One region of the Streptomyces sp. M-16 genome, then DNA from elsewhere that is predicted to be linked to it. Evidence: riboswitches for the same ligand, from Rfam matches in the RefSeq annotation. Region 1 holds a riboswitch; each other region holds the start of a gene.
What was found. A riboswitch is a leader RNA that binds a small molecule or an ion and turns the genes downstream of it on or off. The one in region 1 is predicted to bind cyclic di-AMP.
Positions count from the first base shown of each region.

Region 2: linked by a shared signal. The riboswitch ahead of AB4039_RS19660 (LysM peptidoglycan-binding domain-containing protein) and the one ahead of AB4039_RS39710 (M23 family metallopeptidase) in region 1 are both predicted to bind cyclic di-AMP.
Region 3: linked by a shared signal. The riboswitch ahead of AB4039_RS24250 (peptidoglycan DD-metalloendopeptidase family protein) and the one ahead of AB4039_RS39710 (M23 family metallopeptidase) in region 1 are both predicted to bind cyclic di-AMP.

Region 1 covers NZ_JBFRER010000180.1:3,535-9,212, forward strand. The annotation lists gene AB4039_RS39700 (M16 family metallopeptidase) at 1-545, shown strand, start outside; gene AB4039_RS39705 (M16 family metallopeptidase) at 566-1,933, shown strand; cyclic di-AMP (ydaO/yuaA leader) riboswitch at 2,163-2,321, shown strand; gene AB4039_RS39710 (M23 family metallopeptidase) at 2,334-3,134, shown strand; gene AB4039_RS39715 (GntR family transcriptional regulator) at 3,342-4,007, shown strand; gene AB4039_RS39720 (HPr family phosphocarrier protein) at 4,273-4,554, opposite strand; partial or broken gene AB4039_RS39725 (GNAT family N-acetyltransferase) at 4,764-5,678, shown strand, end outside.
Region 2 covers NZ_JBFRER010000039.1:27,997-33,674, forward strand. The annotation lists gene eno (phosphopyruvate hydratase) at 1-885, opposite strand, end outside; gene AB4039_RS19660 (LysM peptidoglycan-binding domain-containing protein) at 1,179-1,931, opposite strand; cyclic di-AMP (ydaO/yuaA leader) riboswitch at 1,934-2,103, opposite strand; gene AB4039_RS19665 (transglycosylase family protein) at 2,379-3,404, opposite strand; gene AB4039_RS19670 (cytochrome P450 family protein) at 3,541-4,824, opposite strand; gene AB4039_RS19675 (globin domain-containing protein) at 4,946-5,678, shown strand, end outside.
Region 3 covers NZ_JBFRER010000056.1:4,265-9,942, forward strand. The annotation lists gene AB4039_RS24240 (class-III pyridoxal-phosphate-dependent aminotransferase) at 1-762, shown strand, start outside; gene AB4039_RS24245 (tyrosine-protein phosphatase) at 866-1,687, opposite strand; cyclic di-AMP (ydaO/yuaA leader) riboswitch at 2,004-2,168, shown strand; gene AB4039_RS24250 (peptidoglycan DD-metalloendopeptidase family protein) at 2,173-3,201, shown strand; gene AB4039_RS24255 (SGNH/GDSL hydrolase family protein) at 3,365-4,150, shown strand; gene AB4039_RS24260 (MBL fold metallo-hydrolase) at 4,370-5,581, shown strand.

The sequences.
Region 1 (5,678 bases):
TGCCGCACGACGGCACCCGCGAGTGCGACGCCGCCGACGTGGCGCTGACCGTACTGGGCGGCGGTGAGTCCTCCCGCCTGCACAACCGCCTGGTCCGCCGTGACCAGAGCGCCGTGGCGGCCGGTTTCGGTCTGCTGCGCCTGGCCGGCGCGCCCTCACTGGGCTGGCTGGACGTCAAGACCTCCAGCGGCGTCGAGGTGCCCGCCATCGAGGCGGCCGTCGACGAGGAGCTCGCGCGGTTCGCCGCGGAGGGCCCCACGGCCGAGGAGATGGAGCGTGCCCAGGCACAGCTGGAGCGGGAGTGGCTGGACCGGCTGAGCACGGTGGCCGGCCGGGCCGACGAACTGTGCCGCTTCGCGGTGCTGTTCGGCGACCCGCAGCTGGCGCTGACCGCCGTCCAGCGGGTCCTGGACATCACCGCCGAGGAGGTGCAGGCCGTGGCCGCGGCCCGGCTGCGCCCCGACAACCGCGCGGTGCTGGTCTACGAGCCGCTGCCCGGTTCCGACGAGTCCGACGAGAACGAGAACGAGGGGGCGGAGCAGTGAGCGACACCGCAGCCGTCACGATGACCTTCCACCCGCGCCCGCAGGCCGGCGAGGCCAAGCCCTGGGCCTTCCCGGCCCCCGTGCGCGGCACCCTCGCCAACGGCCTGACCCTGCTGCGCTGCCACCGCCCGGGCCAGCAGGTCGTCGCGGTCGAGGTCAACCTCGCCGCCCCGCTGGACGCCGAGCCCCAGGGCCTCGACGGGGTGGCCACCATCATGGCCCGCGCCCTGTCGGAGGGAACCGACAAGCACTCCGCGGAGGAGTTCGCCGCCGAGCTGGAGCGCTGCGGCGCCACGCTCGACGCGCACGCCGACCACCCCGGCCTGCGGGTCTCGCTGGAGGTGCCCGCCTCCCGCCTGCACAAGGCCCTCGGCCTGCTCGCCGAGGCGCTGCGCGCGCCCGCCTTCGCCGACAACGAGGTCGACCGCCTCGTGCGCAACCGGCTCGACGAGATCCCGCACGAGCTGGCCAACCCGCAGCGCCGTGCCGCCAAGCAGCTCTCCAAGGAGCTCTTTCCGGCCACGCTGCGCATGTCCCGCCCCCGCCAGGGCACCGAGGAGACCGTCGCGCGGATCGACTCCGCGGCCGTACGCGCCTTCTACGAGGCCCACGTGCGCCCCGCCACCGCCACCGCGGTGGTCGTCGGCGACCTGACCGGCATCGACCTGGACGCCGTGCTGGCCGACACCCTGGGCACCTGGACGGGGAACTCCGCCGAACCGCTGCCGGTTCCGCCTGTGACGGCCGACGACACCGGCCGCGTGGTCATCGTGGACCGGCCCGGAGCGGTCCAGACGCAGCTGCTGATCGGCCGGATCGGTCCCGACCGGCACGACATCGTCTGGGCGCCCCAGGTACTCGGCACGTACTGCCTCGGCGGCACCCTCACCTCCCGCCTGGACAAGGTGCTGCGCGAGGAGAAGGGCTACACCTACGGGGTGCGGGCCTTCGGCCAGGTGCTGCGCTCCACCGCCGACGGCAAGGGCGCCTCGATGCTCGCCATCAGCGGGTCGGTGGACACCCCCAACACCGGTCCGGCGCTGGAGGACCTCTGGAAGGTGCTGCGCACCCTCGCCGCGGAGGGCCTGACCGACGCCGAACGCGACGTGGCCGTGCAGAACCTGGTGGGCGTGGCCCCCTTGAAGTTCGAGACGGCGGCGTCCGTGGCGGGCACCCTCGCCGACCAGGTGGAGCAGGAGCTGCCGGACGACTACCAGGCGCGGTTGTACGCCCGGCTGGCCGAAACCGGTACGGCGGAGGCCACTTCGGCGGTCGTGAGCGCCTTCCCGGTGGACCGGCTCGTCACGGTCCTGGTGGGCGACGCCGCGCAGATCGAGGAGCCCGTGCGGGCGCTCGGCATCGGTGAGGTCACCGTCGTCACCAACTGACGTCCGTGGCGTCGGTGTTCGGGCTTCGGGGCCGCTCCGGCACCGGGGTGCGACAGGGGCCCCGGCGGTGTCACCGTCGGGGCCCCTGTTTGTCCGCTTTACAGCCGCGGTTGCGGTTATGTGGTGTGGCGTACGCAACAAAAGCGCTCGTCTGTTTGGCGATCGACTGATGATCCGCCTAGCGTCGCTCTTGCTGTCCGTCAGTTGTGCGCGCCGCACTCGCGGCACCGGGCAGCGATCGCCGAGTCCCCGTCAGGCGCGAGCCTGGGGAGCCGGGGACCCACATGTGTCCCTGGGGTGAATCGGACCACCTCGCAAGAGGGGCCCGTAGGAGACCTTCCTGCTCCGAACCCGTCAGCTAACCCGGTAGGCGAGAGGGAAGGAAAGGACCAGCCCCTTCATGGCGTTTGGCAGTCGTACCGCCGCTCCCGGCAAGCACCGTGGTTCCAGCCGTCTGAGCCGCAAGACCGCCGGCTACGCCGGCATAGCCGCCCTCGCCACCACGGGTGTGGTCGCCGCCGTCGCAGCCCCGGCCTTCGCCGCGGACAACAGCGCGCCCTCCGTCGAGGAGACCGGCCAGAACGCGGTCGTCGTCGCCGACGGCCTCCAGGACGACATCGAGGTCCAGGCCGAGTCCCAGCAGGTCGCCGCCGAGGCCGTCGCCGCCCAGGCGCAGGCCGAGGCCGAGGCCAAGCAGCGCGCCTCCGAGGCCAAGCGGGCCGCCGAGGCCAAGGAGAAGTCCGAGCGCGAGGCCGCCGAGCGCGCCGCCCGCGAGGAGGCCCGCAAGCGCCTCAACACCTTCGTGGCTCCCGTCGACGGCTCCTACGTCAGCACCCAGTACGGCGCGGGTGGCGGCATGTGGTCCTCCGGCAGCCACACGGGCATCGACTTCCACGCGGACGAGGGCACCTCCGTCCACGCCGTCGGCGCGGGCACCATCGTCGAGGCGGGCTGGGGCGGCGCGTACGGCAACAACATCGTCATCAAGCACAACGACGGTACGTACACCCAGTACGGGCACCTGCTCTCGCTGAACGTCTCCGTCGGCGAGAGCGTCACCGCGGGCCAGCAGATCGGCCTGTCGGGTTCCACGGGCAACTCCAGCGGCCCGCACCTGCACTTCGAGGCCCGCACCGGCGCCACGTACGGCACGGACATCAACCCGCTGGCGTACCTGCGCCAGCACGGCGTCGGCATCTGACCCGCACGCACCGCGCACACCGCGCACCTCCGCAGTACGAAGAAGGCCCCGGCTCTCCGAGCCGGGGCCTTCTTCGCGTCCCCCCGCCGCAGTGAAATGTTTCGGATATCGGGCCGACATCGGAAATTATCGTGTGCTGCAATAGAGTCGCAGCATGGTCAAGAATCCGGCGATGGCGCCGGCGGTGAATCCAGCGGAGGTCCGGCCTTGCGTATTCCTGCGCACGCGGTATGCACAGCGATCCGCGACGACATCGTCTCCGGTTTCTTCGGGCCGGGGGGCCGGCTGACCGAGGAAGTGCTCGCCCGCCGCTACGGCGTCTCCCGGGTCCCCGTCCGCGAGGCGCTGCGCACCCTGGAGTCCGAGGGCTTCGTCACCACCCGGCGCCACGCCGGCGCCTGCGTGGCCGAGCCGACCAGCCAGGAGGCCGCCGATCTCCTGGAGCTGCGGATGCTGCTGGAGCCGCTGGCGGCCTCACGGGCCGCCCGCCGGCGCACCGAGGCCCACCTGAAGGTGCTGCGCGGGCTGGTCAGGCTGGGCCGGGAGCGGGCCCGCAAGGCGCAGGGGGAGGACCTGCGGGCCCTGGGGGGCTGGTTCCACGAAACCCTGGCCCAGGCCTCCGGCAGCCCCGGGCTGATCGCCCTGCTGACCCAGACCCGGCACAAGATCGCCTGGATGTACGTGGTGGAGCCCCCGGCGCGGCCCGTGGACTCCTGGGCGGAGCACGGGGCGATCGTCGACGCGGTGGCACGCGGGGACGCGGAGCGGGCCGCGGCCCTCACGGCGCTGCACGCGGAACGGGCGGCCGCGGCGCACCGGCCGCGGGTGAGGACTTCGCAACCTGCCGTACACACGGCGAGCGGCCGGCATTAACAAAGGCCCCGTATACAAAAGGGTATGCCGCGTGCGGGCGAATTCGGCGTGCCGCTTTTCCTGTCGTGCGTAATTCCGCCGGCCGTCGCGATGTCCGTGAATTCCTCCGCCGCGCCCCGTCGAATCGCTGCGGCCGAATTCCTGCGGCCGAATTCCTGCGGCGGGCGTGTGATCGGACGCGTGCGGCCGACCGGGACGGAAAACAGTGAAGCCGCAGTCCCCGGGGTGGGGGGACTGCGGCTTCACCGGCACCGGACCCGAAGGGTCAGACGGTCTCCGGGAGCTCCTCGAGGCCCTCGGCGACCAGCTTCGCGAGGCGGTCCAGCGCGGCCTCCGCGCCGTCGGCCTCGGAAGCGAGCACGATCTCCTCGCCGCCCTGGGCGCCCAGGCCCAGGACCGCCAGCATGGAAGCGGCGTTGACCGGGTCGCCGCCCGCCTTCGCGATGGTCACCGGGACGCCGGAAGCGGTCGTCGCGCGGACGAAGATCGAGGCGGGACGAGCGTGCAGGCCCTCGGCCCAGCCGACGTTGACGCGGCGCTCTGCCATGGTGATGCCCTTCAGGTTCTTACGGTTGTCTAGACCAGTCTCTCACGACACCCGGACTCCTCGGACCGACTTCCGACCCGGATCCACCGCCGTTCGACCCTCCCCAGCTTGCACTGGTTCGCCCTGGTGTGCCGGATTCGCCGCGCGCGTGCGGTCCCACCCGTCGGGCACGCCGTCCACCGTGGCGCATCGCCCCTTAGGGTGGCTCCATGACCACCGCGTCGGACCCCTCGTACCCGGCCCACTGGGAAGCGGACGTCGTGCTGCGCGACGGCGGCACCGCCCGGATCCGCCCCATCACGACCGAGGACGCGGGCCGGCTGGTCAGCTTCTACGAGCAGGTCTCGGACGAGTCGAAGTACTACCGGTTCTTCGCCCCCCACCCCCGCCTCTCCGACCGCGACGTGCACCGCTTCACGCACCACGACTACGTCGACCGCGTGGGCCTCGCCGCCACCATCGGCGGGGAGTTCATCGGCACCGTCCGCTACGACCGCATCGGCCCCGACGGCCGTCCCGCCTCCGCCCCCGCCGACGAGGCCGAGGTGGCCTTCCTCGTACAGGACGCCCACCAGGGCCGCGGGGTGGCCTCCGCCCTGCTGGAGCACATCGGCGCGGTGGCCCGAGAACGCGGCATCCGCCGGTTCGCCGCCGAGGTGCTGCCCGCCAACACCAAGATGATCAAGGTCTTCACGGACGTCGGCTACCAGCAGAAGCGCAGCTTCGAGGACGGCTCCGTCCACCTCACCCTCGACCTCGAACCCACCGCCGAGTCCCTCGCCGTCCAGCGGGCCCGCGAGCAGCGCGCCGAGGCCCGGTCCGTCCAGCGCCTGCTGGCCCCCGGCTCCGTCGCGGTGGTCGGCGTCAGCCGCTCCGGATCCGGCGTCGGCTCCGCCGCCCTGCGCAACCTGCGCGACGGCGGCTTCCACGGACACCTCTACGCCGTCAACGAGGCCCGCGCCCCCGGCATGGAGGGGGACCTGCTGGACGGCGTACGGGCCTACCGCGCGGTCTCCGACATCAACGCCCCCGTCGACCTCGCCGTGATCGCCGTCCCCGCGGAGCGGGTCCCCGACGCGGTGGCCGCCTGCGGGGAGCACGGTGTACAGGGGCTGGTGGTGCTG
Region 2 (5,678 bases), on a different contig from region 1:
GCCGGCCCAGTCGTCCTCGAACAGCGGGTCCTCGATGGAGACCAGCGGGTACGCCTCGACGAGCTCGGCGTAGTAGTCGGTCATCTCGGCGGCCGAGCGGGACTGACCCTCGAACTCGTACTTGCCGTCCTTGTAGAACTCGGACGCGGCGACGTCGAGCGCGAGCGCGATGTCCTTGCCCGGGGTGTAGCCGGCCTGCTTGATGGCCTCGATGATGAGGTCGAGCGCGGCGCGGTTGGACTCCAGGTTCGGGGCGAAGCCGCCCTCGTCGCCCAGGCCGGTGGACAGACCCTTGGTGTGCAGGACCTTCTTGAGGGTGTGGTAGACCTCGGCACCCCAGCGCAGCGCCTCGGAGAAGGACTCCGCGCCGATCGGGGCGATCATGAACTCCTGGATGTCGACGTTGGAGTCTGCGTGCGACCCACCGTTGAGGATGTTCATCATCGGAACGGGCAGCAGGTGCGCGTTCGGGCCGCCGAGGTAGCGGAAGAGCGGCAGGTCCGAGGCCTCGGACGCGGCGTGCGCGACGGCGAGGGACACGCCGAGGATGGCGTTGGCGCCGAGGGAGCCCTTGTTGTCGGTGGCGTCCAGGTCGAACATGGCCTGGTCGATCAGGCGCTGCTCGGTGGCGTCGTAGCCGACGAGCTCCGGGCCGATCTGCTCGATGACGGCGAGGACGGCCTTCTCGACACCCTTGCCCATGTAACGGTTGGGGTCACCGTCACGGAGCTCGATGGCCTCGAACGCTCCGGTGGAGGCGCCGGACGGAACGGCAGCACGGCCGGTGCTGCCGTCGTCGAGGCCCACCTCGACCTCGACCGTGGGGTTGCCTCGGGAGTCCAGGATTTCCCGGGCTACGACGACGTCGATGGACGGCACGAGCATCTCCTTCTGGGATGTGACGCTGGGTGTGCGGTGGCGGACGGCCGTGGGACGGCCTTGCCGACTAGAGCCTAACCGGCTCCGGGCACTGGGCCTGTCGCCGCCCGGGTCCTGGGACGAAAAAGGGCCCGAATACCCCTCTTCCCTGACATAAGACCCTCACCTGTTCGCCCTCGGCGGTATCCGCCGCAGCCCGGCGGCGGCGCACAACACACCGCCGCCCGGCGCGTGGGACACGCGCCGGGCGGCGGGAAGCACTACGGGCCGGGCCCGGTGATGCGGTGTTACGAGGGAGTTCAGCTGAGCTTCAGCTTCTGCCCCGGGAAGATCATGTCGGCGTCGTCGACGATGTCCTTGTTGAGCTCGAAGAGCTTCTCCCAGCCGCCCTTGACGCCGTTGGCCTGGGCGATGGTCCCGAGGGTGTCGCCCTCCTTGACCTCGTACGAGCCGTTGCCGGTCTTCACGGTGCCGGTCGACGGGGCCTCGGTCTTCGGGGCGGACGGCTTGGCCGGGGCGGGCTTGGACGGGGTCCAGTTGCCGGAACCGGAGCCGCCGGCCTTGGTCTCGGTGTCGGCCTTCGGGGTGGAGGGCTTCGCCGGGGCGGGCTTGGCCGGGGCCGGCTTGGTGTCCGGCTTCGGCTTCGACGGGGTGGTGGTCGAGCCGCCGCCGTTGTACGCGGAGTTGGACAGGCCGACGCCGCAGGACGGCCAGGCGCCCTTGCCCTGACCCTTGAGGACCTTCTCGGCGATGGCTATCTGCTGGCTCTTGGAGGCCTGGTTGGCCTGCGCGGCGTACGCCTTGCCGCCGTACGCGGCCCAGGTGGAGGACGAGAACTGCAGGCCGCCGTAGTAGCCGTTGCCCGTGTTGATGGACCAGTTGCCGCCGGACTCGCAGGAGGCGACCTTGTCCCACTCGCTGACGGTGGCGGCGCTCGCGGAGCCCGCGGCCATCAGCGGGGCGGCGACGGCGACACCGGCGACACCGGCGAGCGTGACGATGCGGACGGCCTTGGAGCCGCGACGGTGCTTGCCCTTGCCGGAAAGCAGCATGGAGTTCTCCTCACCGACGCCTTCGAGGTGAGCTGTCGGGTTCGGGCGGATGAGTTGCCCGGTCACGTGTCGAGCACGTGGCTTAACCCCTAGCCGTTCGTGACCGTCTCTCAACGGCCTTTCCCGGCGCCTACCTTGGTTCCCCCGCTCCTGCCTTCGGCGCTTGACGCGACGACTGTTCCCTCCGTCCGCCGGCAGGATTCGGCGATGCGGTCGAAGGAGCCCGCGGTGGCGAGCGATTCAGAAGGTAGACAGGTCTCTCCCCGATGTTCAACGCGCGACATCAGGGAGAAACCGGCCTACTTGCATTCCTCAAATGGGCGTTTTCGCAGGTGAGGGCGGGGTTTGCGGAAGTTCCGGAACGAGACACGCCAGTTGACCGGAAGAGACGCATGTCTCATTTACCGATAACGGACATTCAAGTCTTTCTGGGTGCCCGAACTGCCCCTATTTCTTGGTTAGATCCAGGTTCTGGCCCGGCTTGATGAGGTCCGCGTCCCCGCCGATGACCTGCTCGTTGGCCTGGTAGAGGGCGGTCCAGCCCCCCTTGAGGCCCTTGGCGTTCGCGATGTCGGTGAGGCTGTCGCCCGGCTTCACCGTGTACGTGGGGTCCGGGGTGCCCGACGCCGTGCCGGGCGCGCCCGCCACCTCGACGGCCGCCGGGCCGCGGTGCTTGCCCGCGCCCTCGCCCTTCTCCGCGGCCGGAGAGACGGGGTTGGCGCCGGGGGTCGTCGGGGCCGGGGAGGCCGGGGAGGCCGTCGGGTCCACCGGGGCGGTCGGGCTGACCGGGGCCGTCGGGGAGACCGGGGCGGTCGGGTCCACCGGGGTGGTGGGGGTGACCGGGGGCGCGGTGGTCGGCGCGGTCGGGTCCGGGTCCGGCATGACGGGCAGTCCGGTGTTCGGGCCCAGCGGGTAGTCCGGCAGCCCGCTCGGGCTCGTGGAGGGGGAGGCGCCCGGCGTCCCCGGCTGCGGGGTCGGGGCCCCGAAGTCCGTGGCGCGCCCGCTCGAACTCTTGTCGGGCACGGTGTTGTCCGGCCGGGTCGGGGTGGGGGCGACGGGCCCGCGGCGGTTGCCGGGGTCCACCTGCGGCGCCGGCCCCTGCTGGGTCAGTCCGGCCGAGGCGGAGCACAGCGGCCACGCCTGGGGGCCCTGGGAGGCCAGCACGGTCTCGGCGACCGCGATCTGCTGGGAGCGGCTGGCGAGGTCGGGGCGCTCCGCGTAGGCGAGTCCGCCCGCGTTCTTCCACTGCTCCAGGCTGAACTGGAGGCCGCCGTAGGCCCCGCTGCCGGAGTTGGCGCTCCAGGTGCCGCCGCTTTCGCAGTCGGCGACCTTGTCCCACGTGGCGGTGTCGGCTGCGCTCGCGTTCGTGGCGGCGAGCAGCGGCAGGGCCAACGCGGAGCCGGTGACTCCGGCGGTGACGACCAGGGCTGGTACCTGGCGGGGGCGTCTGTGGCGGCCGTTCCCGGGAAGCATGTGGCTGCACCTTTCGCATAACGGCGGGGTAACGGCAGAACCTAGCCGCCTTCGAACGGATGTCACAAGTTCGGGCCGGGGCTGACTTCCGGTCAGCCGATCGGTTCCCGCCGCCGGGTTGCCGGACCCCGGTGTTTCAAGGTGTGAAGCGGACGGGGAGGGTGCGAAGGCCCCGCATGATGAGCCCGCCGCGCCAGCGCAGGTCCGTGGGGGGAACGGCAAGTTCCAGATCCGGCAGACGCGTCAGCAAAGTCGCGAGCGCCGTCTGGCCTTCGAGACGGGCGAGCGGGGCGCCGAGGCAGTAGTGGATCCCGTGGCCGTACCCGAGGTGCTGATTGTCACTCCGGGAGAGGTCGAGGGTGTCCGGGTCGGCGAACCGGGCGGGGTCGCGGTCGGCCGCCGCGAGGACCACCAGGACGGGGTCCCCCACGGCGACGTCCTGCCCGCCGAGGGTCAGCGGCTCGGTCGCGAAGCGCCAGGTGGCCAGCTCCACCGGCCCGTCGTAGCGCAGCAGTTCCTCGACGCCGGTCTCCAGGAGGGCGCGCTCCCCGGCCGCGAGGGAGTCCTGGAGGCGCGCGCGCTGGTCCGGGTTCACGAAGAGGGCGTGCAGGCCGTTCCCGATCAGGTTGACCGTGGTTTCGAAGCCGGCGAACAGGAGGATGAAGGCCATCGCCGTGGCCTCCGCCTCCGTCAGGTGGTCCCCGTGGTCGCTCGCCCGGATCAGGTCCGAGATGAGGTCATTGCCCAGATCGTCCCGCTTGCGGTGGATCAGTTCCCCGAGATAGGTGCGGATCTGCTTCACGGAGCGAGCCACCCCGCCGCGCGGTCCCCCGCCGTGCCGGATCATCATCCCGGCCCAGTCGCGGAAGTCGTCCTGGTCCTCGCGCGGTACGCCGAGCATCTCGCAGATGGCGTAGATGGGGAGCGGGAAGGCGAACTCATGGATGAGATCGGCCTCCCCCCGCTCCGCGTCGCCCGCCTTCTCGACGATCCTGTCGATCAGGTGGTCGGTGAGCTCCTGCACGCGCGGGGTGAACTCGGCGACCCTGCGCGGGGTGAACGCCTTCGACACCAGCCGCCGCAGCCGGGTGTGGTCCGGCGGGTCGATGTTCAGCAGGTGCGTCATCAGCTCCGCCTTGCGCTCCCCCGGGATCCCGGTCTTGCCCTTGGCGTGCGCGGGTTCCGCGTGGTGCGCCGGGTTCTTGCTCAGCCGCTGGTCGGCGAGGGCCTGGCGGGCGTCGGCGTAGCGGGTCACGAGCCAGGCCTCGACCCCGCTGGGGAGCTTCGTGCGGTGCACCGGGGAGTGCTCGCGCAGCCAGGCGTAGGCCGGGTAGGGGTCGGTCGCGAACTCCCAGTCGAAGAGGGTCGGCCCCTGGGAGGGGGAGCCGTCGGCCGCGGGAGTGGAGGTCTGCTCATGCACCTGACGACGTTATCCCGGCCGGAAGCCGCCATCCCATATGGGCGGTTAGCCGCGGCTGTCCGTAGATGGGCCGTCGCTTGACCTCGGCTTCCACGACATTCCTACTTTCGGATTTGTGGACGTGAGGATCTTGAAGAGCAGTTTCGCGGTGGTGGAGAGACGGGCCGAGCACGCGGTCAAGTTCTTCTACTCCCACCTCTTCTGGCACCACCCCGGACTCCGCACCCTCTTCCCGGCCTCCCCCGAGGACATGGAGCGCCAGCGCGACCGCCTCTTCGCCGCGCTCACCCACGTCGTCGCGCAGCTGGAGAGCGAGACCCTCCTCCCCTATCTACGCGACCTCGGACGCGACCACCGCAAATTCCTCGTCGGCCCCGAGCACTACGCGGCCGTCGGCGCCAGCCTCCTCGCCGCCCTCGCCCAGACCTCCGGCGACGCCTGGACCCCCGTCGTCGAGAAGGCCTGGACCGAGGCCTACCAGGTCATCGCCGACGCGATGACGGCCGGCGCCGCCGCGAGCCCGGAGCCCCCCTGGTGGGACGCCGAGGTGGTGCGCCACCTGCGGTACGGAGAGGACATCGGCGTGCTCACCCTGCGCCCGCACGTCCCGCTCCCCTACCGGCCGGGCCAGTACGTCAGCGTGAGCAGCGAACGCGTCCCGAGGACCTGGCGCACGTACTCCCTCGGCAACGCGCCCCGCCCCGACACCACCGTCGACCTGCACGTGAGCCGCATCGAGGGCGGCCGGCTCAGCACCGCGCTGGTCCGCGACGTCCGGCCCGGCGAGCTGCTGCGGCTCGGCGCCCCGGGCGGCGCCCTGGGGCTGCGCCGCGAGGACCGGCCCGTCACCCTCA
Region 3 (5,678 bases), on a different contig from region 1:
AAGGGCGTGCTCGCGGCCCCGCCCGGGTACCTGCGCGCCGCACAGGAACTGCTGCACCGCCACAAGGCGCTGCTCATCGCGGACGAGGTCCAGACCGGCCTCGGCCGGACAGGCGATTTCTACGCGTACCAGCACGAGCCGGGCGTGGAACCGGACCTGGTGTGCGTGGCCAAGGCCCTCTCCGGCGGCTACGTCCCCGTCGGGGCGACCCTCGGCAAGGACTGGATCTTCCAGAAGGTCTACTCCTCCATGGACCGGGTGCTGGTGCACTCCGCCAGCTTCGGCTCCAACGCGCAGGCGATGGCGGCCGGGCTGGCGGTCCTCGCGGTCATGGAGGACGAGCAGGTGGTGGCCAACGCCCGCGCCATGGGCGACCTGCTGCGCGGGCGGCTCGCGGCGCTGGTGGACGAGTACGAGCTGCTGCACGAGGTGCGGGGGCGCGGCCTGATGATCGGCATCGAGTTCGGCCGGCCGTCCTCCCTGGGGCTGCGCAGCCGCTGGGCCGTGCTCCAGGCGGCCCGCAAGGGCCTGTTCGCGCAGATGGTGGTGGTGCCGCTGCTGAACCGGCACCGGATCCTGACCCAGGTCTCCGGCGACCACCTGGAGGTCATCAAGCTCATCCCGCCGCTGATCGTGGACGAAGGGGACGTGGACCGGTTCGTCGGGGCGTTCCGTGAGGTCATGGACGAAGCGCACGGTGGGGGCGGCCTGATGTGGGACTTCGGCAGGACCCTGGTCAAGCAGGCGGTCGGCAACCGCTGAGGGGGCGGCGGGGGGCCGTGCGACCCCCCGCCACGACCCCGCCACGGCCCCGCTACGGCCCAGCCACGGCCCCGCTACGGCCCCGCCGGGCCTCAGCCGGGCCTCAGTCGACGAGGAGCCGGTCGCGCAGCCGGTCCAGCGTGGCGGGCGCGAGGCCGAGTCCCTCGTTGAGGTAGGCCTCCACCCCGCCCCACTGGCCGTCGATGGTGTCGAACGCCGCGAGCAGGTACTCGGCGCGCGCCTCGAAGAGCGGGGCCAGCAGCTCCATGACCTCGGGGGAGCGGGCCTCGGGCGCGTCGCTGCCGCGCCGGACGCGGTAGCGGTTGTGCGGGGTGTTGGACTCCAGGTAGTCGGCCACGATCGCGTCGCGCCCGACGCCCAGGGCGAGCAGGGTGACGGCGATCGACAGTCCCGCGCGGTCCTTGCCCGCGGCGCAGTGCATCAGCGCCGGGACGCTGTCCTCGGCGAGCGCGTGCACCACCCGGCTGTGCTCGGCGGTGCGGGTGCGGATGATCGTCCGGTACGAGTCCCTCATCCGGGCGGCCGCCTTGCCGTCGCCCAGGACGGTGCGGAGCCGGGCGAGGTCCCCGTCGCGGACCATCGTCCAGAACTCCCGTCCGTCGGCCGGATCCGACAGCGGGATGTTCACGTTGCGCACGCCCGCCAGCTCGACGTCCGGGCCCTCCAGGGCCTGGTCGGCTCCGTTGCGGAAGTCGAAGACGGTGTGCAGCCCGAGTGATTCGAGGAACTCCGTATCGGTTTCGGTGGCATGTGCCAGATGTCCACTTCGGAACAGTCGTCCCGGCCTGACCCTCCGCCCGTCGGTGGTCGACAGGCCGCCCACGTCACGGAAATTGCGCACTCCGGAGAGCTTGGGCTCCGGCTCCGGGCCGCTCGGCAGGGGCTGGGGTATCTGCTGGGTCACGTGCGCTCCTCCGCGTGTCCTGCGTGTCCGAATTGCTCTGGTTGGGGCCAACTTGCCATACGTGGAGGCGAGATCGCGCCGGGCCCCGTGAGCCAGATCATACGGTGACCGTCCGTGCCTGATCGCGAAATCCGAATTCCCTTGCCAGGGTGGCTGTTGCGGCAGGGGAATGGACGGAGGGTGACGGGAATTCCGTTGATCCTTCATGCCTGCTATTCCGTCAGGGAATTCATGGCTTGTTGTGCGCACTCCCACTGGATTACCTTCGCGATCGATCCGGGTGGACCGCCTCATCCTGCCGCCGCCCGGGAACCGCACCCGACCATCGACGCGCGCGGCAGGAGCGGGGGAACCAGGTAAGCCGCCGTTCCGGATCACTTCCGGGCGGCTCGGGGTGAAGCCGTACGCGTGTTCCGCGAGTACGGCCGGACACCTCCAGTCCGAACCCGACAGCTCACCTCGCAGGCGCCGGAGAGGAATTCGCCATGCCCGCAAAGGGTAAGCACCGCCGTCCGAAGTCCCGTTCCCTATCCCGCGGTCTCGCCGTGGCCGGCACCGGTGGCGCCGCCCTCGCGCTGCCGCTGGCGGTCGCCGCCGGCGCCCACGCCGCCACCCCGGCCTCGACGCCCGCGCAGGTGCCCCAGGCCCTCCGGGCCCCCCTCTCCGCTCCGGCCTCCGTCCCGGCCTCCGCCCCCTCCGCCGCTCCGGCCGTCTACACCGTCGTGCCGGGCGACTACCTGTCGAAGATCGCCGCCGAGCGTCACCTCCAGGGCGGCTGGGAGCGGCTCTACGCGGACAACCGCGAGGCCGTCGGCGCGAACCCCTCCCTCATCCACCCGGGCCTCAAGCTGACCCTGGACGGCCACGCGGGGACCCCCGCGCCGAAGACTCCTGAGGCCGCGGCCGAGGAATCCTCCAGCGGGACTCAGGCGACCGACGAGGCCCCGTCCGCCGCCGGCGCGACCGGCGGGAACACCGCCCACGGCGCCGACGCGACCCCCGCACCGGAGTCCGGCACCTCGCGCGGACCGGCGGCCAAGGCTCCCGCCCAGAGCCCGGCGCCCTCCGCGCCCGCGGCCGCGGCCGGTTCCGCGGCCCCCGCGAACGGCTCCGGTTTCGTCGCCCCGGTCGACGGCGGCACCTCCACCCCGTACCACCAGAGCGGCAGCATGTGGTCCTCCGGTTACCACACCGGCGTCGACTTCGTCGCGAGCACCGGCACCACCGTCAGGGCGGTCGGCGCGGGCACCGTGGTTTCCGCAGGCTGGGGAGGTGCGTACGGCAACGAGGTGGTCATCCGCCACGCCGACGGCAAGTACTCCCAGTACGGCCACCTCTCCCAGCTGTCCGTCTCGGTGGGCCAGAGCGTCACCGCCGGACAGCGCATCGGCCTCTCCGGCGCCACCGGCAACGTGACCGGCCCGCACCTCCACTTCGAGATCCGCACCGGCCCGTCCTACGGCTCGGACATCGACCCGCTGGCCTACCTCCGCTCCAAGGGCGTGAACGTCTGACGGGAGCCGCGGCAGCGGCACGGACACGCGTGGGGCCGGGACCTGAGGGGGGTCCCGGCCCCACGTGTACTTATTCCTTATCCCCCGCGTGGTATAGATCACGGTCCGTCAACCCRTSATTACGTTGGCGTAGGTTGGTGGCGGGGGTGAAGGATGTCGTCCCGTGGCAGCGACGAAGACGACACTCAAGACCATCGGCTCGTACGCGGCGATCGGGGACAGCTTCACCGAAGGCGTGGGGGACCCGGGACCCGGGGATTCGTATCTCGGCTGGGCGGACCGGCTCGCCGTCCTGTTGGCCGATCAGCGCGACGAGCACGACTTCCGGTACGCGAACCTCGCGGTGCGGGGCAAGCTCCTCGACCAGATCGTGGCCGAACAGGTCCCCAGAGCCAAGGACCTCGCCCCGGACCTGGTCACCTTCTGCGCGGGCGGCAACGACATCATCCGGCCGGGCAGCGACCCGGACGACGTGGCGGAGCGGTTCGAGGCGGCGGTGGCCGACCTCACCGGGGCCGTCGGCCTCGTCATGATCACCACCGGCTTCGACACCCGGGGCGTCCCCGTCCTCAAGCACCTGCGGGGCAAGGTCGCGACGTACAGCGCGCACGTCCGCGCCATCGCCGACCGCTACGACTGCCCGGTCCTCGACCTCTGGTCGCTGAAGTCGGTGCAGGACCGCCGGGCCTGGGACGGCGACCGGCTGCACCTCTCGCCCGAGGGCCACACCCGTGTCGCGCTCCGCGCCGCACAGGTCCTCGGCTACGAGGTCCCCGCCGACCCGGACCAGCCGTGGCCGCCCACCCCGCCGCGCGGGTCGGTGGACGTCACCCGGGACAACATCCAGTGGGCGCGCGAGCACCTCGTGCCCTGGATCGGCCGCCGGCTGCGCGGGGAGTCCTCCGGCGACCACGTCGAGGCCAAGCGCCCGGACCTGCTGCCGCTCTGACGGCCATGGCGGCCCCGTGGGGGAAGGGCCGCCGGGAGAGCCCGCCGGGAGGCCGGCACGGGAGACCGGCACGAGAGGGGCCGCGCCAGGGGGGGGAGGTCGGCCGGGAGATCCGGCCGACACGCGGGCCGAACGCGGAATCCTCGGGGGCCGGTGCGCGTTGGGATGGTCGTAGTCGTACGACCGTCCCAACGTCCTGCACCTTTCCCAGGAGGCGCCTTGACCGGCTCCCTTCCCCTGCGTCCCCGGCTGCGCGCCCTGCGGCCCGAAGCCTTCGGCGCGGACCCGTCCGGCGCACGGCTGGAGCGGATCCTGCGCTCGCCGAACTTCGCCGACGGCGTCTTCCAGAACCCCGTGGGCGCACGGACCAGGCCCTCCGGGTCGCTGGTCGAGTTCGCCAAGATCTACTTCCACAAGGAGCAGCGGGTACGGCGCAACCCGGGCGCCCCCGTCCCGGTGTACCCCACCACCCTCGCCGAGCTGGCGAAACCGCCGGTCAGCGGGCTGCGCCTGACCTGGATGGGGCATTCCAGCGTGCTCGCCGAGATCGACGGGCGCAGGGTGCTCTTCGACCCGGTCTGGGGCGAGCGCTGCTCCCCCTTCCCCTTCGCCGGACCCAAGCGGCTGCACCCGGTCCCCGTGCCGCTGGCCTCCCTCGGCGAGGTCGACGTCGTGGTGATCTCCCACGACCACTACGACCACCTCGACCTGCCCACCATCAAGGCACTGGCCGGCACGGACACCGTCTTCGCCGTCCCGCTCGGCGTCGGCGCGCACCTGGAGCGCTGGGGCGTGGCACCGGACCGGCTGCGCGAGCTCGACTGGAACGAGACGACCGAGGTCGCAGGGCTCTCCCTCACGGCCACCCCGGCCCGCCACTTCTGCGGCCGCGGGCTGCGCAACCAGCAGTTCACCCTCTGGGCCTCCTGGGTCGTGACGGGCGGGGAACACCGGATCTTCCACAGCGGGGACACCGGCTACTTCCCCGGCTTCAAGGAGATCGGCGCCGCGCACGGCCCCTTCGACGCGACGATGATCCAGATCGGCGCCTACTCCGAGTACTGGCCGGACATCCACATGACCCCCGCGGAAGGGATCCAGGCCCACCTCGACCTCCAGGGCGGACTCCCGCACGGGACGATGCTGCCGATCCACTGGGGCACCTTCAACCTGGCCCCGCACCCGTGGGACGAGCCCGGCGAGGGGACCGTCGCCGCCGCGGGGGCGGCCGGGACGGCCGTCGCCCTGCCGATCCCGGGCCAGCCCTTCGAACCGGGCGCGGCCGACGCCCCGGACCAGGCCTGGTGGCGCCCCTTCGTGGCCGCGCCCCCGGCCCCGGTGACGGCCACCCCCGTACGGGCGCGGCCCGCGGCCGCTCCCGTCGCCCCGGCACCGGCCGGACAGGGCGAGCCGGAAGCCGTGGGGTCGTAGCGGACGGTGGGGCCCGGGGGCCCGGTGGGACGCCCGGGCCCCCGGGGTTCGTGGGGGGCGCGGGCCGGGCGGCGTACGCCCCCCGCCGAGCCGGGGT